2 regions of the Staphylococcus sp. GDY8P57P genome follow, and region 2 is predicted to be linked to the other one. Evidence: predicted binding sites of a transcription regulator. Region 2 holds the regulator's gene; the other holds the start of a gene.
What was found. Region 2 encodes NrdR, which represses ribonucleotide reductase genes. Its sites were predicted from a motif close to AACACNATATATNGTGTT; they were not measured.

Region 1 (17,323 bases), on a different contig from region 2:
ACCAGGACCATAAGTTGATAATTCACCTTCGTTTACTAATAAATACATTACAGTTTTATCAAAGTTTTTAGTTTCATCTTTCATTTCAGCGATTTTTTCATCTAACTCTTCGTTGATGTCTTTAGCTTTATCTTCTTTGTTGTAAATTTTACCTAAGTTTTCAGTGTTTTTCTTCATGTCTTTAACTAGATTTTTCTCATCAGCACCAACGTAAACGATTTTAGCGTCTGGGGCTGCTTTTTTGAATTCATCTAAATTTTTCTGATTGGCAGTTCTACCTGAAATGAATATTACTTCAGGTTTAGCGGCTGCTACTTTATCGAAATTCACTTCTTTAAGATTTCCAGTATTTACGTATTTATCATCTTTAAAGTCTTTTAGGAAATCTGGTAATGATTCATTGTTTTCACCTTTTGGTAAACCTTTGACTTTATCTGCCACGCCTAATTCTTTAAGTACATCTAAAGCACCATAGTCTAAAACAATTGCATTTTTAGGATTTTTAGGAACTTCAACTGTGTTGCTAACTTTCTTAGCATCACTACCGTCGCGTTCTTCACCTGAAGCTTCAAAATTATTTTTGATTTTTACAGTTTCTTTTGAATCTTTGCTATCACTTTTAGATCCTGAATCGTTACTACTTGATCCATTACTACAAGCTGATAAAACTAATACTAAAGATAAGACTAAAAATAAGACTGTCTTTTTCATATGTACGACTCCTCTAAAAATTATTTAACCTTTATGCTGCGTATCGATGGACTTCTCTCTTGTCTACGTCTTCTAATAGCATCACCCCTTTAAAATATGAGGTTAAATGATTTAATTACAAAGTGAGTCAAATGTGATTTCATCGTAATACAGACAAATGCGTTGCCCTCTGATCTCTTCAATATGAACATCCATTTCATATAATTGCTTTAGAATCTCGGTCTGAATAACATTATCTCTTGTATCTGCTTTGACGATTTCACCATCTTTTAATGCGATGATATCGTCTGAATAACATGACGCAAAATTGATGTCATGTAGAACAATGACAATTGTTTTGTTTAAGTCTTTACAAAGTCGGCGTAACGTTTGCATAATCTGCACAGAATGTTTCATATCTAGATTGTTTAACGGTTCATCTAATAAAATATAATCCGTATCTTGCGCAATAGTCATTGCAATATACGCACGTTGTCGTTGACCCCCAGATAACGTTTTAATATTTCGATGACGAATGTTTTGAAGCTGCAATAAATCTAGCGCATACTCAACTTGTTCATAATCTTCCTTCTTCATACGTCCTTTTGAATAAGGGAATCGACCAAAGTTTACTAATTGTTCAATCGTTATATTCATATCTGTATGATTCGTCTGTTTTAAAATGCTTAACTTTTTAGCTAAATCATCACTTTTATAATCATCGACTGCTTTACCTTCAATCTTAATTGAACCCTTTTCATACTCAAATAAGCGACTTACCGCAGATAATAAGGTACTTTTACCAGCGCCATTGGGTCCTATAAGAGAGGTGAGCCTACCTTTCTGAATATCAACGTTAATATTTTTTAAAATTGGCTTATTCTGTATCGCTTTATCTAAATTTTTAATCTCAATCAATTTGCACTTCTCCTTTTGACAAGTAAGTAAATGAAGTAACTACCACCGATTAAATCAATGATTAAGCTAAACTCTGTTGTAGCTTCAAATAAATTTTCAACAACCCATTGTGCTAAAAATAAACTGATCCAGCTAATTAAAATGGTTGCTGGCAAAATGTATTTGTGTTCATACGTCTTCATTAATTCATGTGCTAAATTTACAGTTAATAATCCTAAGAATGTAACCGGACCAACCAAAGCCGTTGAGATAGAGACCAATAAAGCCACTAATATAAGAAGTAAACGCGTCATTGTCTCATAAGATACACCTAAATTGATTGCTTGCGCTCTTCCAAGTAGTAATACATCTAAGTATGGACGCAATATCACTGTAATCACAATTAAAACAAGTAATAAGCATGTAGAAATAAGGACAAGTTTAGAGTTAGATGCCTCAAAACTTGCAAACATAGCACTTTGTACTGCTAAGAACGACTCAGGATCCATAATCAACTGGATAAAACTCGTAATACTTCGGAAGAATGTCCCTAAAATCACACCTACAAGTAAAATAAAATATACTGAGAAGTTCCCTAATTTGAACATGCCTTCAAATAGCAATAATGAAAATAAGACCATAGCAATTAGTGTCACAAAAAAGTTCAAGTATACATTAGTGACAACTGCAGCTTGTGTACCTACTAAAAAGACTGGCAACACTTTTACAAATAAATAAACAGAATCCAATCCCATAATTGATGGTGTTAATAATCGGTTGGTTGTAATCGCTTGAAAGATAACAACTGATGCCCCAATCGCACCACCTACAATGAGGATAAGCACCAATTTTCTCAACCGACTTTGAAATTGATACTGAAAAATCTCATAGTCTAAACCTACTAATAAGTAAAATGCTGCCATGCAAATTGTCGCAATAATTAATATGGTAATTTTCTTGTTAGAACTCATTTGCATAATGCTTTCTACCTTTCATTAGTAATATTAGGAATATCACTGTTCCGAAGACACCAATAGTCAATCCGATATTAATTTCATAAGGATAGACAATCAATCTACCTACGATATCAGCGAACAATACAAATATTGATCCTAGCATGAGTGTATGTGGAAGTGCATTTTTTAAATGGTCACCTCTATACATCGAAATAATATTTGGTACGATCAGACCTAAAAATGGTAGCGTACCTACAGTAACAACTACTAATGCCGTCAGTGCAGCTGTAATGAACAATGCAATATTTATAATTTTTTCATAGCTAACACCCAAGTTATGGCTAAAATCTTTCCCCATACCAGCAATCGTAAAGTGATTTGCGAAGATAAACGCAATAATCAGTAGCGGCACAACAAGATAAAGAACTTCATAGCGTCCACTTGTTATAATTGCAAAGTTGCCATTCATCCAGTTCCCAATGCTTTGCAATGCGTTAGTTCTTAAGGCAATAAATGTCGTGAAACTGGATACAATACCACCAATCATAATTCCTAGTAATGGCACAAAGATAACTTCTTTAACACGAATTAAATTAATTAATTTCACAAATAAGAATGTCCCTGCCAAACTTAATCCAACCGCAAATAATAATTTAATTAATATATGACCTTTTGGGAAAAAAATAAGCGAAATTAAAATACCTAACTTAGCCCATTCCATTGTTCCTGCCGTCGTCGGGCTTACAAATTTATTTTGCATCATTTGCTGCATAATTAATCCTGCTAATGCGAGTGAACTACCAGAAAGAAGAATACTAACTGTTCTAGGTATACGACTTGAAAACAAAATATTTTGCTGTTCTTCGTTTAAGTGGAAAATATCTGAAAGAGAGAGCTGACTCACCCCAACAAATAAGGAGACTATAGTTAAACATACTAATATGATAAGTAAAACATAACCCTTAAATAAAAACTTCACTATCTATTCTCCTCGTCTTGCTATATGTATTGAAATGATAGTCGTTATCAACGATAATGATTATCATTGTCGCTATAATCAATATTAAAGATTACTGACCTGAATTTCAATAGTAATTTGAAGATATATTCATATTTATACATGAATCGAAAGAAATAATTTAGATTGTACGAACCGAACACATAATAGATAACACGGTTAAGTTGTTTCATCATGATGGCCAACAATCAGACGTATCACAACCAAAAAAGGTCCGCGGCAAAGAGACTTTCAATATGAAAATCAACAAGCAAAACGAGCTGGGGTTGAGGAACTTAAGTGCACACACTTACGTAAATAGTTCTAAGATAGATAACGAAACATAGTTGCGGAGACTCCTAGGGGAGCAGTAATTTTAATGAACCTAAGTGCAATAGCACTTAAGTAAGAAATTCTAGAGATGAATGACGAATATTTTTGCGCGCGGGGCCCTAGCAAAGAGATTTTCAACATGAAAATCTACAAACAAAACAAGCTGGGGGTGAGGAACTTAAGTGTTTACACACTTAAGTAAGTAGTTCTAATGATTAAAATCAAAGAACTACTTTAGAGACGGCACCCCAGGAACACGAAGCAACTTATGTGAGTGATTATCTATCTAAGATCGCCTTTAGAGGACTACAGGCTGAAACCATTCCATAAGAAGGGCCCCAACACAGAGAAACTGAGTTAATCAGTTTCTACAAGCAAAGCACGTTGGGCAAGCAAGCCAACAATACGAAGTATTATAAATAAAGAAGCCAGTAAATGCATTTGTTAAAACGCATTTACTGGCTAACGTTCTGAGAACTAGGCCTCAGATATTATCTCATTTATATCATATTGTTACTGATTAATCTTCAAAAATAAAATCTTCATCTTGTAATGCTTCTACATTTAATGCCAATGTGTAACCATCACCTTTTACTGAGAAGAAGTCATGGTTTTTAGTTGAAGTATCTAAAGCATTTTCAATGATAGGATTAAATTCTTTTTCCTCAAAATAAGGTTCGAAACCTAAATTTGATAAAGCTTTATTTCCGTTATATTGAACATAATTCAATACATCTTCACTTAATCCGATATCATCATATAGCAAGTGTGTATAAGAGACTTCATTTGCATATAAATCCTCTAATAATTTATACATTTCTTTGTCTGCTTTTTGTTTTTCATTTTCAGAAAGTTCATTACGCAAACTTTGTGCATCTAGTCCTGTAAATACACCATGTATCGATTCGTCTAATAAAATCTTTCTAATGATCTCACCAGAAGTAGTCATTCTACCTTGCCCAGCTAGGTATAGAGGATAATAGAAACCAGAATAGAATAGGAATGTCTCTAAAAATACACTTGAAACTCTCGCAATATATTGATCATATATAGAGGCTTCTTTTCCCCACAATTTATGATAATTTTCGATAATTTTATCAGATTTATATTTTAAATGAGGCTCTTCAATAACCCAAGTATCTAGCAAATAGTTCGTTTCACTAGAAGGAAGTAAAGTTGTAAAAATATGTGAATAACTTTTCGCATGAATTTGTTCCATCATTGCCATAAATGAATACACTGCTTTTTTACGTAAGTCTGTTGTGTGTAACATAATCAACGGCATACCATCATCTGCTTGATGCGTATCCAATCCTGTTAATCCTGCTAATGCACGTTTAAATGTATTTTTCTCGTCTTCAGTTAGTGTCTTCCAACTTGCAATATCTTTTGATACTTTAAATTCTGTTTCTACCCACATCTGAGAGATATTCTGACGCCAAAACATATTCGTCATATCTTCTTGGGTATTCCAATTGACGGCCTTCATTTAAAAATCCTCCTTAATTACTAAAAAGCAAATCTCATTCGTTAAAGGGAAAGGAGGTGAATCAATTTGTCGTGTTGACCCTACAACCTTCCCCTATTTAATACTTTATTCTATTAACTTCTAAAAATTAAATTGCGCAACTTGTACATTCTTCAACGCTTAATAATTTATTACGCGTATAATATAGTGATTTAAGCCCTTTGTGATGCGCATAAACATATAATCTTGATAATTCACGTGTTGAAATTTCAGAATTCACATATAAGATTGTTGAAATACCTTGGTCCACGTGTGTTTGAATCGTAGCAATCAAATCGATGAGTTTCATTTGATCAGTATTGAAAGCTGATTTATAGTACCACATTGTCTCTGGAGACAAGAATGGCATTGGGTAGAATGTTTCAGCGTTTCCGTACGTACGACGCTCAATTTGATCAACAATTGGCATAACTGAACTTGTTGCATTTTGTACATATGAAATACTTTGTGTAGGTGCAATCGCTAATCTATATGCATGATATAAACCATGTTGTTGCACTTGTTCTTGTAATGCTTTCCAATCATTAGCCGTTGGAATATCAATATGATCAAATAAACGTTTTACCTTTTCAAATTTAGGTTCAAAGTCTTGAGATGTATAGAAATCAAAATATTTGCCACTAGCATAATCAGACTTATCAAAATCTTGATATACTTCACCACGTTCTTTAGCAATTTCCATTGAACGCTCAATTGAGTAGTAGTTCATCATCATGAAGAATATATTCGCAAAATCTTTAGCTTCTTCTGATTCATACCCTATTTTATTTTTAGCTAAATAACCATGTAAGTTCATAACACCGAGTCCAACTGAGTGTAACTCACTATTTGCTTTTCTAACGCCTGGTGCATTTTGGATATTAGCTTCATCACTAACTACAGTTAACGCATCCATTCCAGTATGAACAGAGTCTTTAATTTTACCTGTTTCCATGACGTTAACGATATTTAATGAACCTAAGTTACAAGATATATCACGTTTGATTTCATCTTCAATACCATAATCGTTAATTACTGATGTTTCTTGTAACTGGAAGATTTCTGTACATAAATTACTCATTTTAATTTGACCAATATTTGAATTGGCATGCACTTTATTCGCATTATCTTTAAACATTAAATATGGATAGCCCGATTGTAATTGTGTTTGTGCAATCATATTCAACATTTCTCTTGCATCTTTTTTCTTCTTAACGATATTAGGGTTTGCTACCATATCGTCATAATATTTTTCTAAATCAATATCATCTAGTGTTACACCATATTCTTGTTTAACCGTATGTGGTGCAAACATATAGAAATCTTTGCCTTCTTTTGCTAAATCAAAGAATTTAGAAGGTACAATCAAACCAGTAGAAATTGTTGATAAACGCAAGTCTTCATCAGCGTTTACTTTTTTAGTGTCTAAGAATTCTTCAACATCATAATGGAAGATATTTAAATAGACAGCACCAGCACCTGGACGTTGACCGAGTTGATCCGCGTAGCTAAATCCACCCTCTAACGCTTTCGCTACAGGTAACACACCTTTCGCTACACCTTTAATACCTTTAATAGCTTCACCACGGGCACGTAATTTAGATAGGTTGATTGCTACACCACCACCAATTTTACTTAGCTGTTTGGCAGTAGAATCAATGAAGTTGATAGAATTTAAGCTATCATCCACTTCTAACAAGAAACATGATACTAATTCACCACGACGTGCGCGTCCTGCATTTAAGAACGTTGGTGTCGCAGGTTGGTATCGTTGTTCAATCATTGCTAGAATAAATTGCTTTGCTTGTTGTTTATTTCCGTCTGCTAAATAAAGCGCAACGATTGCGACGTGTTGATTATAATCTTCTAGATATTGTGATTTATCGTTAGTTTTTAACGCATAATCTTTATAGAACTTACTAGCAGACATGTAGCTTGCAAATTCAAAGTTGATTGATTTAGCAAATTCAGTGATTTCAACTAAGTCTGCTTCGCTATATTTCTCGAAGACATTAAAATAAAAATTGTTATCTACGAGATAGTGTAATCGTTCAATCTCACTGTCAAAATAAATTGTTTTATCATGGATTTCTTCAAGGTAAACCGCTAATGCTTCCTGATCCTTCTCTAAGTTAAAGAAACCATTATCTTTACGTTTCGTAACTTCATTATTTAGTTCAATATGATTGTACTTTTTCTCGTTCATCATTTTCATTGAAATGCCCCACCTTATTTTTAAATTCAATAACATCTTTATTAGAACCTTGTACTTCAAATTTCATTAATAGAGGTACATGATATGATTCGGAAATTGTTTTACCCGCTTTAGCAAAGTTTTGTCCCCAGTTTCGGTTACCACTTGCTACAACTGCGCGTAAATTTTGATGATTAACATCTAAAAACGATTGTACTTCTTTAGGCACTTCACCAAATCCAATTGTTCCCGTAACTAAAATATAAGGTTCATCAAATGGATCTGTACAATTATCTTTAGTTATTTCCATTACATCTGAAATTTCACTTCGCTTGATAAATCTTCTTACATTACCAGAAAAAGAGAAATAAACTACTTTCATTGGAACGCCTTCTTTCGTCAGTCCATATTATTAACTAAAAAGAAGTTCTCTTAATTAAATAAGAAAACTTGCTAGACATTAAATACGACATATTTTAGACATTTATTTGGATGTCAACTAGCTGATGATTGTTATACTTAAAAGAAGTGACTTTCATTTCTAGCCACTACATGTAGTGTTTAGACTAAAATTTCGAGACTATTTCATCTATTAGCTCGTTCGTATAAATAGCATTGAATTGGGGATTTATACTTAAAATCCAGTGTGAAATTTCTATTAAAATGAATAATTTGTATAACACAAACTTTTTATACAACCACAACATGTTGTGGTTCATTTACAAATTCAATACTATATTCTGTGTTTCATTATACAGAATTGCTCTCTCAATTGAAAGTAACTATTTCGTGACAAAAGTTCGGAAAAACGTCTGAATGTGCATCACATCAAAGTTAAATTGATACAAATATTTATTTTTGAATATTTAATGTGTTTTAGTTGCATTTTCACCAGCAATATAAATGATTGAATTGTCAGCGTTCTTGAAGACCAATTATTTAAACAATCAATGTATTTTGTACAATTATTCAAATATATATTATGTCTCTCTCTAAAAACACGAATATAACATTTATAAAAAAATGGCATCTAACGTGTTTTTATTTAAACAGAACATTTGTTCGTGTTTAAATCATATTACATCCCCATATTATTTTCAAGTATTTATGCATTACTAATTGAATTATGCTACTATATATACGGTAATTTTTTACAAATGAGGCGATTAACCTTGAATCCAAAAGTTAAGGGCATCATTGCAATTCTAATTTCAGCGATTGGTTTTAGTTTTATGTCTGTATTTTTCAGGCTTGCAGGAGACTTACCTGTATTTCAAAAATCATTAGCAAGAAATTTTGTCGCAATGTTTATCCCATTGTTTTTCATATTTAAATATAAACAGCCTATGTTCGGGAAATTAAGTAGTCAACCTCTGTTAATTTCTCGCTCCACATTAGGACTTATAGGTGTCTTATTAAATATATATGCCATTGATCATATGGTATTAAGCGATGCAGATACTCTAATGAAACTTAATCCTTTTTGGACTATTTTACTGAGTTTAATTTTTCTAAATGAGAAAGTTCGTAAATATCAAATCGTTGCTATGATAGTAGCAATCTTTGGTATGTTATTTATCGTTAAACCTGAGTTCTCTTCAACAATGATTACGTCATTAGCCGGATTATTCTCAGGTATTTTCGCAGCCTCTGCATACACATGTGTTCGTGCACTTAGTACTAGAGAAGCACCTTATACTATCGTGTTTTATTTTTCATTATTTTCAGTTGTCGTTTTAATTCCGTTTTCAATTGCGACATATGAACCAATGACAACGATACAAATGGTTTACCTTTTAGGAGCGGGTCTTTCAGCAGCAGTTGGCCAAATTGGTATTACACTTGCCTATAGCTTTGCACCTGCGAAGGACATATCTATCTTTACGTATGCTTCGATTATTTTCACGGCAGTCTTCGGATTTATTCTGTTCGGAGAAACACCAGATTTCTATGCACTCATTGGTTATGTCATTATCATCGGCGCAAGCTATTATATGTTTGAAAAAGCGCGACGACAAACAGTAACAACGCAACACCAAACTAACACTAAGGAGTGATTCATATGACGCAAGGACGTCAAAAAGAAGAACTACAAGATATTACTTTATTAGGTAATCAAAACAATAAATATGAATTTGACTATACGCCAGAAGTTTTAGAAACATTTGACAATAAACATCAAGGGCGCGATTACTTCGTAAAATTTAATTGTCCTGAATTTACATCTCTTTGTCCTATTACAGGTCAACCGGATTTCGCTACCATTTATATTTCATATATTCCAAATGTTAAAATGGTAGAATCTAAATCATTAAAATTATACTTATTTAGCTTTAGAAATCATGGCGACTTCCACGAGGATTGCATGAATATTATTATGAATGATTTAATAGAGTTAATGGATCCACATTATATCGAAGTTTGGGGTAAATTCACGCCACGTGGTGGTATCTCTATCGATCCATATACAAATTATGGTCGCCCTAATTCTAAATATGAAAAAATGGCTGAGCATCGATTAATGAACCACGATTTATATCCAGAAAAAATAGATAATAGATAAAAGATTAATAAAATCCACTAAATTGTTTGACAATTTAGTGGATTTTTTCATTATTTGTGATATTTTATTTAAATTTACTATTGCCTATTAGTGAATTAAAGCGTATTTTATTATTATCATTTAAAATTACAAAAGAGTAAGATGATCTAAATAAAGCAACTTATTCTCATTCAATTTTAAATCATCAACTCATTGACTGAAATTTCTAAAAATTTCTATTTTTAAGAAATTACATTATTTTACATATCATCATCTTGATTATTAAATTTCAGTCTTTAAAGGGAAGAAAGGATTGGGATACATATGGCAACAAACAATTCCCATGAACAAGCAGTTCAAACAATACCTCAGCGTGGATTCTTCGGACATCCTAATGGCTTAGGTGTACTATTCTTTGTAGAATTTTGGGAGCGATTTAGTTATTACGGTATGCGCGCCATGCTCATTTTCTACATGTATGACCAAATTAAAAATGGTGGTCTAGGCATTGACCAAACGACTGCAATGTCTATTATGTCCGTTTACGGGGCATTAATTTACATGTCTTCAATTCCAGGTGCATGGGTCGCAGATAGACTCTTCGGTACTAGAGGCGCGACCTTGATCGGTGCAGTATTGATTATTATTGGACATATTTGTTTAAGTTTACCATTCGCAATGTTTGGGTTATTTGCATCAATGTTCTTTATCATTATCGGTTCTGGTTTAATGAAACCAAATATTTCAAACATTGTTGGACGATTATATCCTGAGAATGATACACGTATGGATGCTGGGTTCGTTATATTCTATATGTCAGTTAACTTAGGTGCATTAATTTCACCAATTATCTTGCAACATTTCCTTGATGTGAAAAATTATCACGGCGGTTTCTTAATCGCAGCAATTGGTATGGCATTAGGTTTAGTATGGTATATGATTTTCAACAAGAAAAATTTAGGCTCTGTTGGTATGAATCCAACAAATCCACTTTCTCCTGAAGAAAAAAGAAAATATGGATTAATTGTTAGCTTAGTTGTAATTGTAATTGCTATTGTATTATTAGTTACATACTTTACTAATACATTATCATTTAACCTTATTAGTAATACTGTTTTAGTTCTAGGTATTGCATTACCAATTATTTACTTTACAACGATGATTCGTAGTAAAGAAGTTACAGATGTAGAACGTTCTCGCGTTAAAGCATTTATTCCATTATTTATTCTAGGAATGTTATTCTGGGGAATTCAAGAACAAGGTTCAAACGTTTTAAATATTTATGGATTAGAGCGTTCTGATATGCAACTGAATTTATTTGGTTGGCAGACACAATTTGGTGAAGCATGGTTCCAATCAATTAACCCATTATTTATCCTACTCTTCGCACCAGTCGTTTCAACAATCTGGTTAAAAATGGGTAAAAGACAACCAAGCTTACCAGTCAAGTTTGGTATTGGTACCTTATTAGCAGGTGCTTCATATATTCTAATGGGACTTATCGGTATGAGTTATGGTGATTCACACTTCTCAGTAAACTGGGTTATCCTATCTTATGTAATCTGTGTAGTTGGTGAATTATGTTTATCTCCTACAGGTAATAGTGCAGCAGTTAAATTAGCACCGAAAGCATTTAATGCGCAAATGATGAGTGTTTGGTTATTAACAAACGCATCTGCACAAGCACTTAATGGTACGTTAGTTAAATTAATTGAACCTTTAGGTCAAACAAATTACTTTATCTTCTTAGGTAGTGTCGCAATTGTCATTACTGTGATTATCTTAGCTTTCACACCGAAGATTTCTAAAGCAATGAAAGGTATTCATTAACCTTTTAGACTATTTAAAAAGTGTCCTAATATTTAGGGATGGAACAATGAATTCAAATTGAATTCTGTTCCATCCTTTTTCTTTGTGTATCAACGTAAAAAGTGTAATCATAAAGACTTGAGCACTTGAAATACGCAAATCATAATTAAGTAAACCTGATTTCGGGTAAATATAAGATAATTAAAGTAAATTACGAAAGTAGGCATTATTATGGATCAAACATTTAATCATGGGGTTCTTTTTTACCATGAACATAGTGGTCTAAAAGATATATATGATGGTTTAGGAGAAGTTACTAAATCGCTAACAACCATTTGTAAGCATTTATCCATTCAATTAAGTGAAAATGAAGGCGACATCATTAAATATTGTGAAGATATTAAAAATCAAAACTATAGCAGTGATGTGGATATTGTCTTCATATTAGGTGGCGATGGTACTGTTAATGAACTTATCAATGGTGTTATGACAAATCAACTCAACCTCCCTATCGGAATTATTCCTGGAGGGACATTTAATGACTTTACTAAAACATTAAATCTACATCCAGACTTCCGAAAAGCCAGTGAGCAGTTAAAGACTTCACATTTAGAATCGTATGATGTCATGAAAGTAAATGATACGTACGTACTCAATTTCGTTGGCTTAGGATTAATCGTTCAAAACGCTGAAAATGTCCAAGAAGGTCGTAAAGACATCTTCGGCAAGTTGAGCTATGTCGGTTCTACCGTTAAAACATTAATGAACCCTGAACATTTCGATTATAAATTAACTGTAGATGACAAAGAATATACAGGTAACACATCAATGCTTGTTGTTGCTAATGGCCCAAACATAGGCGGTAGTCGTATTCCACTTGTCGATTTATCTCCTCAAGATGGTAAAGTGAATAGCTTTATCTTTGATAAACAAAGTTTCACTATTCTTAATGACATCTTTAAGAAACGCGATAGTATGGATTGGAACGAAATTACAAACGGGATTGATCATATTGCTGGTGCGCATATTACATTATCCACGGATCCAATTATGAAAGTAGACATTGACGGTGAAATTAATTTAGAAACACCTATTTCTATTGAAGTTCTGCCAAAAGCAATTCAAATTCTAACTTTCCCAGAAAATGCTGAACAATAACTATTAATTCTATCAATATAAAAGCGATTAAGGTTAATGACTCATTCATCATACCTTAATCGCTTATTTTTAATTATGTTTCAAGAAAGAATGCTTCCACATCTTTCCATCCATTAACACGTTTAAAGCGTTTTTCATTAACATTATGAGACGCAGTAAACATGATTGGTTCTCCTTCAAAAATTTGTAATTGTCGAGGATTATCATCAATGAGATAATCTGTTTTTACTATATTTTTACGACCGCAAAAGATAAATTGTTGAGGGTCTAAAAATGGGAAGAACTCAAGTAACCATTCATATTTATCATGAAATGATGTTGGTACATCCATCGCCGCTGTTGCAATGTAAACATCGTAATGTTCTGTTAATTTCTCAACTACCTCTTGTGCATGTGGCATTACCTTTAGATTTCTAAAAAAGCCAGGCGCTCTTAAAATATCACGCACTAATCCATCATGTTCCGGTATCACGTTTTTAAGCTTTTGACCATTGAGCGACTCAACCGTGATCCCTAATTCAGTTTTAACATTAACCGCTTCAATAATGGCACCTAATGTGTCTGCTAAGACTTCATCCATATCAATAGCTATAGATTTTCTAGACATAATATCTCTCCCTTAATCATCACCTATATACTGTTAAAGTATAGCAAAAATTCAAAAGAGAGTGGTACAGAATTCATATCGAATTGATTGTACCACTTTCTTGCTATATTTAAATTTATAGCACTATCAGAACTGATTCAATTATCTTGCATCGAAAGCTTAATCCGTTAGATTCGTCTTTAATAATCAAAGTGTTTCAATACTTCTATCATCTTGTCATTTTGTTCTGGGAATCCGATTGTAATACGTACACCAATTGGAAATGGTCGTGTAATACAACCAATATTTAATAATGCTTCGTATAATTCTTGTGCTTTGTTTGTAACCACAAATACAAAGTTCGTTTGACTTGGTAAGAAATGTTTACTTTGCGGTATAGCATAAAATTTCTGACGTTCGACAGCATTTTTAGCTGTAATCTCATTTAAATAGTCTTGATCTTCTAACGCTGCAATGGCTGCATATTCTGAAATACGAGTGACATTAAATGGTGGACGAATGATGTTCCATTTTTCAATTGCTTCATTCGTAGCAACAACATAACCTACACGTAATCCTGCTAAGCCATAAGCTTTAGAGAACGTTCTTAATAAAAATGCATTATCAAAACGTTCTTGCAATTTCAATGTATCAGGATAATCATTTGCCGTAACGAACTCGAAGTATGCTTCATCAATCAATACTGGTACGTGACTAGGCACTTGTTCTAAAAAGTGTTCTAGTTCATCATGAGTGAAATACGTTCCAGTTGGGTTGTTAGGATTACATAACCATACTAAGGCAGTATCTTCATCTACTTCTTTTATAATCCCATCTAAATCAAAGCCACCATCTTTCAATGGTACTTGGACAACATCAGCTGATTCTACAATCGCGTTGTGATAGTACTGACCAAATGTTGCTTCACTCGTTACAATCTTATCACCCGGTGTTAATACCGCTCTTGAAATCATCAAGATAACTTCATCTAACCCAGCACCAAATAGAATTCTAGACGCATCCACATTCAAGTGCTCACTAATCGCTTTGCGTAGTGATGGCGACCCAGTTTCCGGGTAGTAGAATAATTCATCTACGTGTGCTTGAACTGCTTCTTTTGCTTTTGGAGAAGGGCCATATAAATTCTCATTTGAGGCAAGTTTATATAGGTCCCCTTCAATGCCATGTTTTTCTTTAAGTGCTTGTGGTGATAAACCTGGTTGATACGCTGTTAATTGATTTAATTGTTGTTTCATTGCCAACCACTCCTTTTCATAAATATAAAATGTTTATTCAATCATAAACGATGTTGCCTTACACAATATCAAATTGCAGGACTGCTATCGTATCTTAATGTACGCCATTCATTGCTTTTTTAACAATTGGAGAAATCGCAACTAAGATAACACCAATGAGAAGTGTAAACAATCCAGAATATAAGAAGAATTCTTTTTCACTAATAATTTTAAATAGGACAACAATTTGACTATTGATACTTTGTGCAGTCGCGTTACTTAACATCCATAGTGCCATCATCTGTGCTGAGAATTTTGCAGGTGCTAATTTAGACGTTACTGATAACCCAACTGGTGAAATACATAATTCTCCCAATGTGATTAAGAAGAAACTTAACACCAACCAAATAGGATGAATCATTTGAACATGACTACTTAACGGTATAATCATGACTAAATAAGATAACCCAGCGAAAATTGCACCTAGTGCAAATTTGTATACTGTACTTGGATTATGCTTACCTAATTTCGTCCATATACTAGCAAAGATAGGTGCTAATATTATGATAAATACCGGGTTAATCGACTGGAACCAGGCTGCTGGTATATGAAAATCGAGAACACCATTTGTCAGTTTAGCCAAACTTAGTTCTGTCTTCTGATCTGCAAAGTTAGCTAAAACTGTTGAACCTTGTTCTTGAATCATCCAGAATGCAACAGATGTAATAAATAACGGTATGTAACTATAAATTCTTGAACGCTCTTCTTGACGCGTCTTATGACTTGATAACATATAAACAAAAATACAAATCGGTAAAACGATACCTACGAATGTAACAATCATACTAAAACTAGATAGGCTTAATTGTCCAGTAAATTGCAAGATAAGTAGGATAATTGCGAAAATTAAAACGATAATACCAGTAATAATTGATAACCTTTTGATTTCTTCTTTGCGAAGCGGATTAGGCACACTTAAACCAGCTAATCCTAAGTTCTTTTTATTGGTAATATAGTATGTCACTAATCCTACGAACATACCTACTGCAGCTACAGCGAAACCATAGTGAAATCCTAGTCTTGTTTGTAAATATCCTGTCGCAAATGGTGCTAAAAAACTACCTAGGTTAATACCCATATAAAAAATAGTAAATGCTGCATCTAAACGTCTGTCATTATGGTCATATAATTCTCCAACGGTAGTTGAGATATTAGGTTTCAATAAACCTGTACCAATAATAAGCAGTAATAATGCAATCATAACTACGGTTAAACTACCCGGTATCGTCAACAGAATATGTCCAAACATAATAAGTATGCCACCATAAAACAGGGCATGACGTGTGCCAATCATTCTGTCTGCGATCCAACCTCCGATGGTACCAGACATATAGATAAGTGCACCGTATAACGATACAATTTGTAGTGCTGTCCCTTGTGGTAAACCAAAGCCACCTTTACTAACAGAATAGTACAGATAATAAGCTAAAATGGCTTTCATACCATAGTAACTGAATCGCTCCCAAAATTCAGTAAAGAATAGTGTACTTAAACCTTTAGGATGACCGAAAAATCCTTTTTGAGGTACACTCTCCACTATTTCTTGTCTAGAATAGTTCTTTGTATTCATTTTCTCCCCCCTAAAACCATACACGCTAATTTTGTGTATTTATTCATTAGTGTAAATAAAATCAAATCAGATTACAATTGTCTATACGAAATTCTCACTAAAAAAAGAAGCAGGACAGAAATTGAAATCAATTCGTTGTCCCGCTCCCTGAGCATCATTTGTACTATGAGAAACTTAATGTTAGCGTTTTTCAGTTTAGCAATCATCAAAGGCACTTTTATCAAGTAGCCTTAAAATAATCGGTGTGTCAATCGCTATACACTTCTTTTATTTGACTAAACCTTCTTGTTCAAGATAATGTTTTGCAACCTTATAAGGATCTTCATTTTTTACGGTAACTTTATAATTCATTTCTTGCATCTCTTCATCTGAAATTTTACCTTTTAACTTATTCAATGGTTTTTTAATTTCAGGATGTTCTTTTAAGAATTTCTCTTTAAACATCGGTGCACCTTGATATGGTGGGAAGACATGCTTATCATCCTTTAAAACGACCATATCATATTGTTTTAATTCCGCATCGGTTGAATACGCATCAATCAAATTGATATCGCCTTTTTCGACTGCAGTATATCGTAATTTTGGCTCCATTTTTTTAATATTTGATAAATCGAGTCCATAAGCTTTAGACACAGCTTTGTAGCCATCAGGACGGTCGTTAAATTCCATCGTAAATCCTGGTTTAAGTTTGTCCTCGACTTTTTGTAAATCACCTATCGTTTTAATATTATTCTCTTTAGCGAAATCCTTTTTTACTGCTAACGCATACGTGTTGTTGTACTTCATAGG
Region 2 (17,323 bases):
ACGGGACGTTTATCAAGTGTAGATCCAAACTTACAAAATATACCTGTTCGTCTTGAAGAAGGACGTAAAATTAGAAGAGCCTTCAAACCCACTTCTAATGACAGTGTGATTTTATCAGCAGACTATTCTCAAATTGAATTACGTGTGCTTGCGCATATCACTCAGGATGAAAGTATGAAAGAGGCATTTATTCACGAAAGAGATGTCCATACTGCAACTGCAATGAAAGTATTTGGAGTAGAAGCGGAAGAGGTTGATGCGCTAATGCGTAGACAAGCGAAAGCTGTTAACTTTGGCATCGTTTACGGTATTAGTGATTATGGTTTAAGTCAAAGCTTGAATATTACGCGAAAAAAAGCGAAAGCATTTATCGATGATTATTTAGCTAGTTTTCCAGGTGTAAAACAATATATGTCTGACATCGTTAAAGATGCTAAAGCGGATGGATTTGTGGAAACATTATTGCATCGTCGTAGATATATTCCTGATATTAATAGTCGAAACTTTAATTTAAGAGGATTTGCTGAACGTACAGCAATGAATACGCCAATACAAGGTAGTGCGGCAGATATTATTAAGTTAGCAATGGTTGAATTTGATAAACAAATAAAACAAACGTCATACCATGCGCAATTGTTATTACAAGTACACGATGAGTTGATTTTCGAGATGCCAGCAAATGAAGTAGAGGATTTCAGTTTATTTGTTGAAGAAATTATGGAACACGCACTACAATTAGATGTACCGCTAAAAGTAGACTCTAATTATGGAGCTACATGGTATGATGCAAAATAGAAAGAGGAATTAGAAATGCCAGAATTACCAGAGGTTGAACATGTAAAGAGAGGGATTGAACCTTATATCTTAAATGCGACAATTAAAAGTGTGACATTTTCAAGTAAAGTTATAGAAGGAAAACAACAAGGAAAAGAGACCATCATTAAGGGTATCAACTTGGATGGGTTCCGATTGAATAGCGAAGGGTACGCTATTCAATCTGTGGAACGTAGAAGTAAATATATTGTTTTCACAATTCAAAAAAACCAAACTCAACGTATTATATTAAGTCATTTAGGTATGGCAGGAGGCTTTTTTATCGTTGATAAATTATCGGATATTAGTACACCAAATTATCGAAAACATTGGCATGTTGTATTTCACTTAGATAATGGTAAACAACTAGTATATTCGGATATCAGACGATTTGGGGAGTTAAGAAATTTGGCGTCTTTCCAAGATTACCCTGCTTTTCTTGATATTGCACCTGAACCATTTAATGATGATGCATTAAATCACTTTTTAAATCGTATTAAACTTAAAAAATATCAAAATAAACCCATTAAACAAATGCTACTTGATCATAAGATGATAGCAGGATGTGGCAATATTTATGCGTGTGAAGCTTTGTTTAGAGCAGGTGTATTACCAGATCGGAAAGTTAAACAAACTTCAAATCAAGAACGTCAAATGTTGTTTTACTATGTTCAAGAAGTGTTAAAAGAGGGTATAAACAACGGTGGTACTAGCATTTCAGATTATCGTCATGCAGATGGTAAAACAGGAGAAATGCAATTACATTTAAATGTATATAAACAAAAGACATGTAACGTTTGTGGGCATGATATTGAGCAAAAGGTAGTGGCTACACGTAATAGTCATTTCTGCCCACATTGTCAGAAATAAAGGTGAGTGAATATTTATGCCAAAAGTAATAGGGTTAACAGGTGGTATTGCCACAGGTAAATCAACGGTTTCTGAATTATTGACAGCATATGGTTTTAAGGTTGTAGATGCTGACATCGCTTCAAGACAAGCTGTTGCAAAAGGAACGAAAGGTTTAGAACAAGTGCGTACTGTTTTTGGTGAACGTGCTATCACAGATGAAGGTGAAATGGATCGTCAATACGTAGGAGAAATTGTGTTTAATCATCCAGAAAAGCGCATCGAGTTAAATGATATCGTTCATCCAATAGTTAGAGAAATAATGGAAAAAGAGAAACAAAACTATCTTAATCAAGGTTATGATGTCATTATGGATATTCCACTCCTTTTTGAAAATGAATTACAGGATACGGTGGATGAAGTATGGTTAGTTTATACATCTGAAAGCATCCAAATAGAGAGATTGATGGAACGTAATCAATTGTCACTTGAAGATGCTAAAGCGCGTGTGTATAGCCAAATTTCAATTGATAAAAAAAGTAGAATGGCAGATCATGTTATAGATAACCTAGGAGATAAGTTAGAACTTAAACAAAATTTAGAACAACTATTAACTGAAAAAGGGTTTATCAATAGAGAAATATAAATTTTATGTGACTCAATTTATAAATTATAGCTCTAGTAGACGAAACATGCTTAAACTTTAATTTTTGCATTAATACGTTTATTAGAGCTTTTTGCTAGTTTAAAATAATCAGCTTAAAAAAATTTTTTAAAATCATCAGAAAACGCTTTCAAATTTTCGTTATTATGTTACACTATTTTTATAAAGTATAACATATAAACAAACAATCAAGGGGTGCTTTAAATGTCAACAAATATAGCAATTAATGGTATGGGTAGAATTGGTAGAATGGTGTTAAGAATCGCTTTACATAAAGAAGACTTAAATATTGTAGCGATTAACGCAAGCTATCCACCTGAAACAATTGCGCATCTAATTAATTATGATACTACTCATGGTAGATTCGATAAGAAGGTTGAACCTATTGAGAATGGTATCCGTGTCGATGGACATGATATTAAACTTGTGTCTGACCGTAACCCTGAAAATTTACCTTGGGAAGCGTTAGATATTGATATCGTTATTGAAGCTACGGGTAAATTTAATCATGGTGACAAAGCGATTGGACATATCAAAGCAGGGGCTAAAAAAGTATTATTAACTGGACCATCTAAAGGTGGACATGTACAAATGGTAGTCAAAGGGGTAAATGATAATCAATTAGATGTTGAAACGTATGACATTTTTAGTAATGCGTCATGTACAACAAACTGTATTGGACCGGTAGCTAAAGTTTTAAATGATCAATTTGGTATTGTTAATGGTCTTATGACAACAGTTCATGCAATTACAAATGATCAAAACAATATAGATAATCCACATAAAGATTTACGTCGCGCACGTTCTTGTAACGAAAGTATTATACCAACGTCAACTGGTGCTGCTAAAGCTTTAAAAGAAGTACTCCCAGAATTAGAAGGTAAACTTCATGGTTTAGCTTTACGTGTACCAACTAAAAACGTTTCACTTGTTGATTTAGTGGTTGATTTAAAAGAAAACGTAACAGCAGAACAAGTTAACGATGCATTCCGTAATGCAGATTTAGATGGCATTCTTGATGTAGAAGATGCACCATTAGTTTCGATGGACTTTAATACTAACCCTAATTCAGCAGTCATTGATGCTCAAAACACAATTGTAATGGGGGATAATAAAGTAAAAGTGATTGCATGGTACGATAACGAGTGGGGTTATTCAAATAGAGTAGTTGAAGTTGCTCAACAAATTGCCAAATTAATTGGTTCTGAAAATGTTGCGACTGCGAAATAATAAATTTTAACAGTCAAATATCGCGAGACTATTAAATCTTTTAACTAAGATTAAATAGTCTCGCTTTTTTGTTTTATATCATTTAGTTACAAACCTTTTACATAGTATTAGAAATTAAGGAATAGGTTATACGTGAATTAGAATTTTTATTAATTTTTTTAAATTTTAGTGTGTTTTTAATGCGCATTGGACTTCTTTTGTCTAGAATGCTTTTATAGTATAATGAATCATAATCTATTCAAGAGGGTGAAAGAAATGAAATGCCCAAAATGTAGTTCAACGCATTCGCGTGTTGTTGATTCAAGACATGCAGATGATGCTAATGCAATTAGACGTAGAAGAGAATGTGAAAATTGTGGCACTCGATTTACGACATTTGAACATATAGAAGTAAGTCCATTGATTGTGGTTAAGAAGGATGGGACGCGAGAACAATTTTTAAGAGAGAAAATATTGAATGGACTTGTTAGATCATGTGAGAAGCGACCTGTACGTTATCAGCAATTAGAGGATATTACGAATAAGGTTGAATGGCAATTACGTGATAGCGGCCAAACAGAAATTTCTTCTAGAGATATTGGAGAACATGTAATGAATTTATTAATGCATGTTGATCAAGTATCTTATGTAAGATTTGCTTCAGTATATAAGGAATTTAAAGATGTTGATCAATTATTAGCATCAATGCAAGGCATCTTGAATGATAATAAACGGAGTGATATATAAATGAGTTTGCACTCATATGAATATGGTTTAAGCCCGCATGACGGTTATAAAGTGTATCGTCAATTCCAATTTAATCATAATCATTTGGAGATACTTAATCGATTGTATATGCCCTTAATAGGCGCACAAGCTATAGGTACATATCATTTTATGAACCAATTTGTGAACAGTGATGAAACATTAACACACTATACAATCATGAATGAATTAAAATTGAATTTGGCAGAATTTCGTCAATACATGGATTTATTAGAAGCAATCGGTTTGATTAAAACATATGTAAATCACGATGAACAACAATCATTTTTCATTTATGAATTAGTACAGCCACCTACTGCATATCAGTTTTTTAATGATCCTATGTTATCTGTTTACTTATATAATCAAGTTGATAAACAACGTTATAAAAGCCTAAAAAATTATTTTAAAAAACAAGAACCTGATTTAAATGGCTTTCAACAAGTTACGCGCAAATTTACTGATGTATTTAAAGTACCTCATGCTAATGTTCCTGTAGATGCATCATCAATAAAAAAAGAAAAGTCATACAATGGTATTGATTTATCTAATGTGTCGTTTGATTTTGAAATTTTAAAAGAGATGCTACGTAATCATTTTATTAGTGATGAAATTATTACTAAAGAAACCAAAGATTTAATAGTTCAATTAGCGACTTTATATGGTTTAACAGAAGATGCTATGAAGCGTATTATTTTAAATTCTATTACAAGTAATCAACAGTTATCGCATGAAGAAATTAGAAAACATGCCCGTTCGTATTATTTGATTGAACATAATCAACAATTACCTGAGCTGGAACCAAAAGGTAGCAGTGAAAGCCAAAGTGAAGTTACTCATATTCGGCAAGCTACATCGTCAGAACAAGTCACTACAGATAATAATTGGTTGCAATTGTTAGAGGAAACGAGCCCAATCGATATGTTGACATCTTGGTCTGGGTCAGAGCCAACATTCCAACAAAAGAAAATGGTTGAAGAATTAATTGAAAGAGAAAAGTTAAACTTTGGTGTTATAAATATTTTGCTTCAATTTGTCATGTTAAAAAATGATATGAAATTACCAAAGACATACATTTTAGAAATTGCATCCAACTGGAAGAAATTGGGCATTAAGTCTGCAAAAGAGGCATATGACTACGCATTAAAAGCTAGTGAGCAAAAAGCCGATTACAAAGGCAACGATAAATCTCAATCAAGAAAACGATATGCTAAATCTCGAGAAATTGTATCTAGAGAGAAAACGCCAAAATGGTTGAAAAATAGAGGACAGGAAAAACAGGAAAAAGCACTAACTAAAGAAGAACAGGAACGTTTTGAAAAAGAACGCGCTGCATTCCGTGAGCAACTCATACGTGATTGGGAGGAGGATTAAATGAAGTCATTTAATAGTATTATCAAAGCAAATGGAGATTTAGAGAAACGAATTGCTAAAATCAAGCAGCAAGTCATAAATGACCCTGCTGTAAAAGCATTCTTAAACCAGCATCAATCTGAATTGACGAACGACATCATTGATAATGATTTGAATGTATTACAAGAGTATAAAGATCAACAAAAGATTTATGATGGTCATGATTACGAACACTGTCCGAATTTTGTAAAAGGACATGTTCCTGAATTATATGTGGAGAATAATAGAATAAAAATTCGTTATAATATGTGTCCATGCAAAATTAAACATGATGAAGAAAAATTCAATGCGCATTTAATAACTTCACACCATATGCAACGCGATACGTTAAACGCTAAGATGAAAGATATCTATGATTCAGATATACATCGACTAGCTATCGCTAAACATGCGAATGATATGTGCAAGCAATTAGTTAATGGCGAGAAGGTAAAAGGTATGTATATTCATGGTCCTTTTGGAACAGGTAAGTCGTTTATCTTAGGTGCAATTGCAAACCAACTTAAAGCTAAAAGTATCGCCTCTACGATTGTTTATTTACCTGAATATATTCGTACACTTAAAAGTGGCTTCAAAGATGGTAGTTACGAAACTAAGTTACAACGCATAAGAGAAGCAAAAATATTAATGATAGATGATATTGGCGCAGAAGAAGTGACACCATGGGTGAGAGATGAAGTGATTGGTCCATTGTTACACTATCGAATGGTCCAAGAACTTCCAACATTTTTCTCATCAAATTTAAATTTTGACGAGTTAGAGCATCATTTATCGATTACGCGTGAAGGTGCAGAAGAAACGAAAGCAGCTAGAATTATAGAAAGAATTAAAACATTGTCAACACCATATTATTTAGATGGTAAAAATTTAAGAAATAATTGAAATTTAAAATAACTATTGTATAATTAAGATAAATCTTAATCGTTGAAATAGTTGAAGATATGATAATTTAATCCATGTTATACAGCGAGCTAATATTTAGGATGAGAATTTAGCTAACATATTAAGTTATTACTCCTTCATTATTAGGTATTGGTAATCAATGCCCGGCTCAAGACCGTTATCTTAAGCAGAGATGTTTAGCAATTGCTAAATAACTAGGGTGGTACCACGACAAACTCGTCCCTTTTTTAGGGGGCGAGTTTTTTTATTTCAACGAAAATAGAATTTAATTACGGAGGTTTTATAAATGGATCAAATCAATGTTCAATTTCCAGATGGCAATTCGAAAGCGTTTGATAAAGGAACAACAACTGAAGATATAGCACAATCAATTAGCCCAGGATTAAGAAAAAAAGCTGTGGCTGGTAAATTTAATAATCAAATGGTGGATTTAACTAGACCATTAGAAGAAGATGGAAGTATTGAAATTGTAACACCTGGTAGTGATGAAGCACTTGAAGTTTTACGCCATTCTACTGCACATTTAATGGCTCAAGCTTTAAAACGTTTATACGGGGATGTGAAATTTGGTGTTGGACCGGTTATAGATGGCGGTTTTTATTATGATTTTGATATGGACGAAAAAGTTTCATCAGATGACTTTGAAAAAATTGAAAAAACAATGAAACAAATTGTTAATGAAAATCATAAAATTGAACGCAAAGTTGTATCTAGAGATGAAGCTAAAGCTTTCTTCAAAGATGATCCATATAAATTAGAATTAATCGATGCTATTCCCGAAGATGAAAGTGTAACGTTATATTCACAAGGTGAATTTACGGATTTATGTCGCGGTGTACACGTTCCTTCAACTTCTAAAATCAAAGAATTTAAGTTACTTTCAACTGCTGGTGCCTATTGGCGTGGAGACAGTAATAATAAAATGTTACAACGTATTTATGGTACAGCCTTTTTCGATAAAAAAGATTTAAAAGCACATTTAGAAATGCTTGAAGAACGTCGTGAACGAGATCATCGTCGCATTGGTAAAGATTTAGAACTATTCACAAATAACCCATTAGTAGGGGCTGGATTACCATTGTGGTTACCAAACGGTGCTACAATCCGTCGTGAAATTGAACGCTACATTGTTGATAAAGAGGTAAGTATGGGATATGACCATGTTTATACACCTGTATTAGCAAATGTGGAGTTATATAAAACGTCTGGACACTGGGACCATTATAGAGATGACATGTTCCCACCAATGAAATTAGATGAAACAGAAGAGATGGTATTACGACCTATGAACTGTCCGCATCATATGATGGTTTATAACAACCGTCCACATTCTTATCGTGAATTACCTATTCGTATTGCTGAGTTAGGTACTATGCATAGATATGAAGCGAGTGGTGCTGTATCAGGTTTACAACGTGTACGTGGAATGACATTAAATGACTCTCACATTTTTGTAAGACCTGATCAAATCAAAGATGAGTTTAAACGTGTTGTAAATATGATTCAAGAAGTATATAGAGACTTTGGCTTTGAGGATTATACATTTAGATTAAGTTACAGAGATCCTGAAGACAAAGAGAAATATATGGATGACGATGAAATGTGGAATAAAGCTGAAACTATGCTAAAAGAAGCGGTTGATGAAATGGGATTACCATACGTTGAAGCGATTGGCGAAGCGGCATTCTACGGTCCAAAACTAGACGTACAGGTTAAAACTGCTATGGGTAAAGAAGAAACATTATCTACTGCGCAAATTGATTTCTTATTACCAGAAAGATTTGAATTAACTTACATCGGTAGTGATGGTGAAAATCATCGACCAGTCGTTATTCATCGTGGTGTCGTTTCAACTATGGAACGTTTCGTAGCCTTCTTAACTGAGGAAACAAAAGGTGCCTTCCCAACATGGTTAGCACCAAAACAAGTTGAAATTATCCCAGTTAATGTAGATTTACATTATGATTATGCTAGAAATTTACAAGATGAATTAAAATCACAAGGCGTTCGTGTAGAAATCGATGACCGTAATGAAAAAATGGGTTACAAAATACGTGAAGCCCAAATGCAAAAAATACCTTACCAAGTTGTAGTAGGCGATAAAGAAGTTGAAAATAACGAGGTTAATGTACGTAAGTATGGTTCTCAAGATCAAGACACAGTTGAAAAAGATGAATTCATTTGGAATTTAGTTGATGAAATTCGTTTGAAAAAACGCAGATAGTCTTGATAAAAAAGACAGCATAATGTATATTACTATATAGTTAAATAAAAAAAGAGTTAGAGGTTGCGTCTTTAATGAGTAACACTTCAGAAGTTATTAGGGAACGTATGTTGAAAGTGTGAAAGGTAAAGATGCCGAAATGAATGATATCCTTAAAGATCATTTGTTGGGACAGTTATCGAACAGAAACTGTACTGTCACAATTTGTGATGTGCTACCGAAATAGATTAAGCAAATGGTTGCATATCTTAAGGTATGCAACCATTTTTATATGCTTTAAAAAGTATGAAAAATGGTTTGAAAGTATTGATTGAATGCGTTCATAATCATCGCATAACACAACAAAACGATTTTAGTTAGCCTCTACTGTAAGAAAGGGAGCTTCTATGAGAAAAGTAGAAAGTCAAAATGACGGTATCAAAAGAGGATTGAAAGATCGCCATATTTCTATGATCGCTATGGGAGGTTGTATAGGAACTGGATTATTCATGACATCTGGTGGTGCAATACATGATGCTGGTGCATTAGGTGCTTTAATTGCGTATGCCATTATAGGTGCGATGGTGTTTTTCCTAATGACATCTCTAGGTGAAATGGCAACATATCTACCGGTTTCTGGATCATTTAGTACTTATGCAACACGATTCGTAGATCCATCTTTAGGATTTGCGTTAGGATGGAATTATTGGTTTAACTGGGTTATTACAGTTGCAGCGGATGTTACAATTGCTGCTCAAGTTATTCAGTATTGGACACCTATGGCTGGCATTCCAGCTTGGATATGGAGTTGTATTTTCTTAGTCATTATATTCGCTTTGAATTCTTTATCAGTGAGAGTTTATGGTGAAAGTGAATATTGGTTCGCATTAATCAAAGTCGTAACAGTTATCATCTTTATCGTCATTGGTTTGTTAACGATATTAGGTATCATGGGTGGCGAATTTGTAGGCTTTGATACATTTACTAAGGGTGAAGGACCTATTTTAGGTGGCAACCTAGGTGGCAGTTTATTATCAATTCTAGGTGTATTCTTAGTTGCTGGATTCTCATTCCAAGGTACTGAATTAATTGGTATAACTGCTGGAGAATCTGAAAATCCAGAGCGCGCAGTACCAAAAGCCATTAAACAAGTATTCTGGAGAATATTACTATTCTATATTTTAGCGATATTTGTTATTGGTATGTTAATTCCTTATGATAGCAATGCTTTAATGGGTGGCGATGACAATATTGCTACGTCACCTTTTACATTAGTATTCAAAAATGCTGGTTTAGCCTTTGCAGCATCATTTATGAATGCAGTTATTTTAACTTCTGTATTATCTGCAGGTAACTCAGGTATGTATGCATCAACACGAATGTTATATTCTATGAGTAAAGATAAATTAGCTTTCCATTCATTTGGTAAAACGAATAAATATGGTGTGCCATACTTATCATTATTTGCGACAGCAATTTTAGTTGTTATTATTTTCTTAGTTCAAAAACTAAGTGGTGACGCATATGAATATATTGTTGCTGCAAGTGGTATGACAGGCTTTATCGCATGGGTTGGTATTGCGATTAGTCATTATAGATTTAGACGCGCATTTGAAAAACAACATCACAGTAAGAGAGAATTAAAATATAAAGCAAAATGGTTCCCATTCGGTCCAATTTTTGCAGGGATACTTTGTGTGATTGTTATTATTGGGCAAGATGTTGATTTCATTAAAACAGGTCATTTTGATTTAAATCGATTTGTTATCACATACATGGGTATTCCAGTATTCTTAGTGTTCTTTATTTATCATAAATTGAGATATAAAACTAAGATGATTCCATTGGATAAAGTAGACTTAAGACAAGATGTGTCAATGGATGAAGTAAAACATCATTAAATTAAAAATATTTGTTGACTTATACCACATACACTGATATGATTAATAACGTTGAATACGAAACGTACCAAGTAGAAACACCCGTTTCTCACCTGTAGCGACGCATTAAGCAGTTGGCAGGTTAATCATGTCACACATTATATGTGTATGAGAGAAGAGCGGGCATTCTATGCTCGCTCTTTTTGCTTGGAAAATTTCGTAAAATTTTGGGAGGTGTCAATCATAGCAAAAGATCAAACGCAAGTTAACGAAAAGATTCGCGCTAAAGAATTACGTTTAATTGGCCAAAATGGTGACCAAATTGGTGTTAAATCAAAACGAGAAGCTTTAGAAATGGCTGAACGTGTTGAATTAGATTTAGTAGTTGTAGCACCAAATGCTAAACCACCTGTTGCGAGAATTATGGATTATGGTAAATATAAATTCGAACAACAGAAAAAAGAAAAAGAAATGAAAAAGAAACAAAAAGTTATCAATGTTAAAGAAATACGCTTAAGTCCAACTATTGAGGAACACGATTTCCAAACTAAGTTGAAAAATGGTCGTAAATTCTTATCTAAAGGCGATAAATGTAAAGTTTCTATTCGTTTTAGAGGTCGTGCAATTACGCATAAAGAAATTGGTCAACGCGTATTAGAAAAATTCGCTGACGAATGTAAAGATATTGCCACTGTTGAACAGAAACCTAAAATGGAAGGGCGTCAAATGTTTATCATGTTAGCGCCTGTTAACGAAAAATAATTCATTATTATTAGGAGGAAATGAATCATGCCAAAAATGAAAACTCACCGTGGAGCAGCTAAACGTGTTAAAAGAACTGGTTCAGGTCAATTAAAACGTTCAAGAGCTTTCACATCTCACTTATTCGCAAATAAAAACACTAAACAAAAACGTAAATTACGTAAAGCTAAATTAGTTTCTAAAAGCGATATGAAACGCGTAAAACAATTATTAGCTTATAAAAAATAATTGTCATTAATAAACGAACGATAAATCATTGTTATATCTAAGGAGGAATTTAATATGCCACGAGTTAAAGGTGGAACAGTAACAAGAGCACGTCGTAAAAAAACGATTAAATTAGCTAAAGGTTACTTCGGTGCTAAACACACATTATATAAAGTAGCAAAACAACAAGTAATGAAATCAGGTCAATACGCTTTCCGTGACCGTCGTCAACGTAAACGTGACTTCCGTAAATTATGGATTACACGTATCAATGCAGCTGCACGTCAACATGACATGAGCTATTCAAGATTAATGAACGGCTTGAAAAAAGCAGACATCAATATTAACCGTAAAATGCTTTCTGAAGTAGCTATTTCAGATGAAAAAGCATTCGCTGAATTAGTATCTAAAGCTAAAGAAGCTTTAAAATAATTGATTTAATAAAGATGACTTTGAAGTCATCTTTTTTTGTTTTCAAATAATTAAAAATTGAAATTATAAATCGTTAATGCACCTTTATTTGTTCTTTGGTGATTGAGTTTGATAAAATGCTAATTAAGAAATTATTGTAAGGAGAACACTATGTCTAAATATGATGAGCAAATTATAGTAGTACCAAGAGATATCCTTTTTGAAGAAGAATCAAACGCCTTTAATGGGTTTTTAACTAAAAATGATCCACAAGGCAAAGCAATATTTAATACTTTTTCTAAATATGAAGTTAAACGACGTGGAGATATGGAAGAGGACCCTTCATATAAACAATTAATTTCATATTGCTTACTAGAAAATGAAAAAAATGAATTGCTAATTTATAAAAGGTTAAGCGGTGGTGGAGAATCACGTTTACACGGTCAATCATCTATTGGTGTGGGTGGACACATGAATGATGTAATAGGCGCGAGTTCGATTAATGAAATTTTAAGAGAAAATGCTCAAAGAGAACTTGAAGAGGAAGTAGGATTATCTGAAGCCAATTCTCAAAATATGGAATATATCGGATTTATAAATGATGATACAAATGATGTTGGCAAAGTACATATTGGTGTAGTTTTTAAAATTAAAGTTAACTCAAATGATATTGAAGTTCGCGAAACAGATACATTAAAAGTTCAATGGTTGGAGAAAGAAAGCATTGATAATTATGATGATTTTGAAACATGGAGTGCATTGATTTTAAAAGAGTTATAGGAGGGAGATGAAATGTCTGATATTATCCCTTTTCCGAAATTGCAACAAAAATTATATAAAGATATTAAAGTAGCACATAATAAGCAACAATATGAAATGCTATACCAATTGTTTGAAAATTATGAGACACAATTTGAATTAGACGAAACACTAGCTTTAATTAAATGTAATATGCTGTATCATTTAAATTCTTTTTTAGAGTTAAGAGAAGAGGCTATTGTACTCTTGAAAAGAGGGATTCAACAATATGATGAGTTAATGTTATATTACATCAAAGCGTTAAATGGTCTTGGGCAGTATTATGAATCCGTCAATGTTATTAATCAGATCATAGATGAAGTTCAAAGTCATAAAACTAGAATGGCGTTATTCCCACTAAAAGAATATGCGCAATCACAGTTGAATGAAGATAAACATATAACTAGTCAAATGTTGACTAAATTCAACACCTTGAACCTAAACGAACAAATTCAATTAATACTTAAATTGATTGATAATGGCCATTATGAATTTAAAGAAACCATTGCCTTTTTGCTAGCCAATGAGGTAGAAGCAGATAATTTAAAGAGTTTAATGATCGAATTTTTAAGGTTTGCTGGATATCATTCAGCGATTTCGATAAAAAAGATGGGTCACTCCATTAAAGTTATTCCATCTGAGCTTAATGGTCTAGAACATACTGAACTTAAAACTCAAGTCATTCCTAAAGTCATTGAGCGTTTAGAGAATGGAGCGCTAAACATCATAGATGAAGCCATACATGCAATGAATAACCATGCTATATTATTATATCCACTTAATATATATGAATTATTTGATTATGAAGATTGGATTATGGGATATGATGTTTATTTTAAATCAATGATTGGTATAGAAAGTACGGAAGCTAATTTAGACGTATTAAGTTTTATTCATCAACTTGATGGTCAACTTTGAGCAAATTATTTTATAATATTAAATGAATTCGTTAAAGTTAGATTATTGAAATTTAAAAGTGTTTTAAAGCCCTATAAAAGACTGTTTGTGTCCGTATTGGACGTGTGCTATAATAGGGAAGTTGAAAAAATAAAAATGTAATCATGGAGGTATTTATACATGACAGCAACTTGGGAAAAAAAGGAAGGTAACGAAGGATTATTAAAAGTTACAGTTCCAGCAGAAAAAGTAGACAAAGCATTAGATCAAGCATTTAAAAAAGTAGTTAAACAAATTAACGTGCCTGGTTTCCGTAAAGGTAAAGTGCCTCGTCCTATCTTTGAACAACGTTTCGGTGTAGAAGCATTATATCAAGATGCAGTAGACATTCTATTACCTGAAGCTTATGGTGAAGCGATTGATGAAACTGGTATTAACCCAGTAGCACAACCTGAAATTAATGTTACACAAATTGAAAAAGGTAAAGATTTCGAATTTGAAGCTACTGTAACGGTTGAACCAGAAGTTCAATTAGGTGATTACAAAGGTTTAGAAATTGAAAAACAAGATTCAGAATTAACTGATGAAGATTTACAAGAAGCAATTGACCACAGCTTAGGTCACTTAGCTGATATGGTAGTTAAAGAAGATGGCGCTGTTGAAAATGGTGATACAGTGAATATCGACTTTGATGGCTATGTAGACGGTGAACAATTTGAAGGTGGACAAGCTGACGGTTATGACCTTGAAATCGGTTCAGGTTCATTTATCCCTGGATTTGAAGATCAATTAGTAGGCGTTAAAACAGGTGAAGAAAAAGACGTAGTTGTTACATTCCCTGAAGAATATCATGCTGAAGAATTAGCTGGTAAAGAAGCTACTTTCAAAACAAAAGTAAACGAAATTAAATATAAAGAAGTACCAGAATTAGATGACGAAATCGCTAATGAATTAGATTCTGAAGCTAATAGTGTTGATGAATACAAAGAAAACTTACGTAAACGTTTATCAGAACAAAAAGCTGAAGAAGCTAAAAATGTAGAAAAAGAAGAAGCAATTAACAAAGCGACTGATAATGTAACAATCGATATTCCTCAAGCAATGATTGATACTGAATTAGATCGTATGGTTCAAGAATTTGGTCAAAGAATTCAACAACAAGGATTAGACTTACAAACTTATTTCCAAATTTCAGGTCAAGATGAGTCTCAACTAAGAGAACAAATGAAAGATGACGCTGAACAACGCATTAAAACAAACTTAACACTTTCAGCAATTGCAGATAAAGAAAATATTGAAGCAACTGATGAAGATATCGATAAAGAATTAGAAAAAATGAGTAAACAATTTAATATCTCTGTAGAAGATATTAAAAACACTTTAGGTAATACAGACATCATTAAAAATGATGTACGTATTCAAAAAGTTATTGACTTACTTAGAGACAATGCTAAATACGTTGAATCTACAAAAGAAGACAAATAATAATTCATTGTTAAATTAATAATTAAAATTTAAAGTAGCAGGTGCATCAATATATGTAACCTGCTACTCTATGTTTTAAGCATTTTAGTTGTTAACCATGAATTTGCATTGTAGAATGCTATCTAGTATAGTCGTTTAAGAATAGAGGTGTAAATGAATGTTTAAATTCAATGAAGATGAAGAAAATTTAAAATGTTCTTTCTGTGGTAAGGACCAAGACCAAGTTAAGAAATTAGTCGCAGGAAGTGGCGTATATATCTGTAATGAGTGTATCGAATTATGTTCAGAAATTGTGGAAGAAGAGTTGGCTCAAACGACTTCTGAAGAATTTACTGAACTGCCTACACCGAAAGAAATTATGGATCATTTAAATGAATATGTTATTGGTCAAGAAAAAGCTAAAAAATCTTTAGCAGTAGCTGTATATAATCACTACAAACGTATTCAACAATTAGGACCTAATGAAGACGAAGTCGAGTTACAAAAAAGTAACATTGCGTTAATAGGACCAACTGGTAGCGGTAAAACTTTACTCGCACAAACATTAGCCAAAACGTTAAACGTCCCATTTGCAATTGCAGATGCTACAAGTTTAACAGAAGCTGGCTACGTTGGTGATGACGTAGAGAATATTCTATTACGATTAATTCAAGCAGCCGACTTTGATATTGATAAAGCTGAAAAAGGTATTATCTATGTTGATGAGATTGATAAGATTGCTCGAAAATCTGAAAATACGTCTATTACACGTGATGTATCTGGTGAAGGTGTTCAACAAGCTTTACTTAAAATTCTTGAAGGCACGACTGCTAGCGTGCCACCACAAGGTGGACGTAAACACCCAAACCAAGAATTAATCCAAATTGATACAACGAATATCTTATTCATTTTAGGTGGTGCGTTTGATGGCATCGATGAAGTTATTAAACGTCGCTTAGGTGAAAAAGTAATTGGATTTGCAAGTAATGAAGCGGATAAATATGATGAAGAAGCATTGTTAGAACAAATTCGTCCAGAAGATTTACAATCATATGGTTTAATTCCTGAGTTTATCGGACGTGTGCCAATTGTTGCTAACTTAGAAACATTAGATGTAGAGGCGCTTAAAAATATTTTAACGCAACCTAAGAACGCTTTAGTAAAACAATATACTAAAATGTTAGAACTTGATAATGTCGAGTTAGAATTTACAGAAGAAGCATTAGCTGCTGTAAGTGAAAAAGCAATTGAACGTAAAACAGGTGCACGTGGCTTACGTTCTATTATTGAAGAAGCATTAATTGATATCATGTATGATGTGCCATCATCAGAAGATGTAACTAAAGTCGTAATTACAGATAAAACAATTAATGATGAAGTTGAACCAGAACTATATGACGCTGAAGGCAACTTATTGAATGATAGTAAAACATCTGCTTAATTAAATATATTGCTTAATATGCTTTAATGATTCACAGTCACCAGTGTTAAAGAAATTCAAGACAATTATAAATTGGAGTGGGACCTCGAATTCAATTTGAATTCCGTTCCACTCTTTTTTATTTTGAGTATTTGTTTGTTTAGAAATATCACAATATATATTATAATGAAACAGTTAAAATTAATTCTAAAAGAGAGGATAATCTATGAATATTAATCCTAATAATATTGATTTAATTATTAGTGCAGTTCAAGAAGCACAGTATCCAGATTCAGGTTTATCTGAAGTAGCGTTAAGCGGACGGTCAAATGTCGGTAAATCCTCATTTATAAATAGTATGATAGGTAGAAAGAATATGGCACGTACGTCACAACAGCCAGGGAAAACACAAACATTAAATTTCTTTAATATTGATGATCAATTAATATTTGTTGATGTACCTGGATATGGATATGCAAAAGTAAGTAAATCTCAACGTGAAAAATTTGGTAAAATGATAGAAGAGTATCTGACTAAAAGAGAAAGTTTAAAGTTAGTTATTCAATTAGTTGACTTACGCCACAATCCTACGGAAGATGATGTTTTAATGTATAATTATTTAAAACATTTTGATATTCCTACTTTAGTCATCTGTACTAAAGAGG

Region 1: the regulator NrdR is predicted to act here: its motif matches at 8,119-8,136, upstream of nrdI (class Ib ribonucleoside-diphosphate reductase assembly flavoprotein NrdI).

Annotation. Positions count from the first base shown of each region.
Region 1 is NZ_JAESLK010000002.1:65,845-83,167, reverse strand. Features, by position in the region: gene KA878_RS00410 (ferrated catecholamine ABC transporter substrate-binding lipoprotein SstD) at 1-711, opposite strand, end outside; gene KA878_RS00405 (iron ABC transporter ATP-binding protein) at 823-1,608, opposite strand; gene KA878_RS00400 (iron chelate uptake ABC transporter family permease subunit) at 1,605-2,564, opposite strand; gene KA878_RS00395 (ABC transporter permease) at 2,548-3,522, opposite strand; gene nrdF (class 1b ribonucleoside-diphosphate reductase subunit beta) at 4,394-5,362, opposite strand; gene nrdE (class 1b ribonucleoside-diphosphate reductase subunit alpha) at 5,490-7,595, opposite strand; gene nrdI (class Ib ribonucleoside-diphosphate reductase assembly flavoprotein NrdI) at 7,558-7,956, opposite strand; gene KA878_RS00375 (DMT family transporter) at 8,747-9,631, shown strand; gene queF (preQ(1) synthase) at 9,637-10,137, shown strand; gene KA878_RS00365 (S-Cys-Gly-3M3SH uptake peptide MFS transporter) at 10,441-11,946, shown strand; gene KA878_RS00360 (diacylglycerol/lipid kinase family protein) at 12,157-13,083, shown strand; gene KA878_RS00355 (5' nucleotidase, NT5C type) at 13,157-13,690, opposite strand; gene hisC (histidinol-phosphate transaminase) at 13,870-14,925, opposite strand; gene KA878_RS00345 (peptide MFS transporter) at 15,020-16,534, opposite strand; gene KA878_RS00340 (ABC transporter permease/substrate-binding protein) at 16,802-17,323, opposite strand, start outside.
Region 2 is NZ_JAESLK010000003.1:70,992-88,314, reverse strand. Features, by position in the region: gene polA (DNA polymerase I) at 1-795, shown strand, start outside; gene mutM (bifunctional DNA-formamidopyrimidine glycosylase/DNA-(apurinic or apyrimidinic site) lyase) at 811-1,683, shown strand; gene coaE (dephospho-CoA kinase) at 1,700-2,308, shown strand; gene gap (type I glyceraldehyde-3-phosphate dehydrogenase) at 2,531-3,556, shown strand; gene nrdR (transcriptional regulator NrdR) at 3,812-4,282, shown strand; gene dnaB (replicative helicase loading/DNA remodeling protein DnaB) at 4,283-5,674, shown strand; gene dnaI (primosomal protein DnaI) at 5,675-6,595, shown strand; gene thrS (threonine--tRNA ligase) at 6,903-8,840, shown strand; lysine riboswitch at 8,890-9,065, shown strand; gene KA878_RS01160 (amino acid permease) at 9,227-10,720, shown strand; ribosomal protein L20 leader region at 10,784-10,911, shown strand; gene infC (translation initiation factor IF-3) at 10,934-11,461, shown strand; gene rpmI (50S ribosomal protein L35) at 11,489-11,689, shown strand; gene rplT (50S ribosomal protein L20) at 11,744-12,100, shown strand; gene KA878_RS01140 (NUDIX domain-containing protein) at 12,251-12,859, shown strand; gene KA878_RS01135 (hypothetical protein) at 12,872-13,795, shown strand; gene tig (trigger factor) at 13,955-15,259, shown strand; gene clpX (ATP-dependent Clp protease ATP-binding subunit ClpX) at 15,417-16,679, shown strand; gene yihA (ribosome biogenesis GTP-binding protein YihA/YsxC) at 16,885-17,323, shown strand, end outside.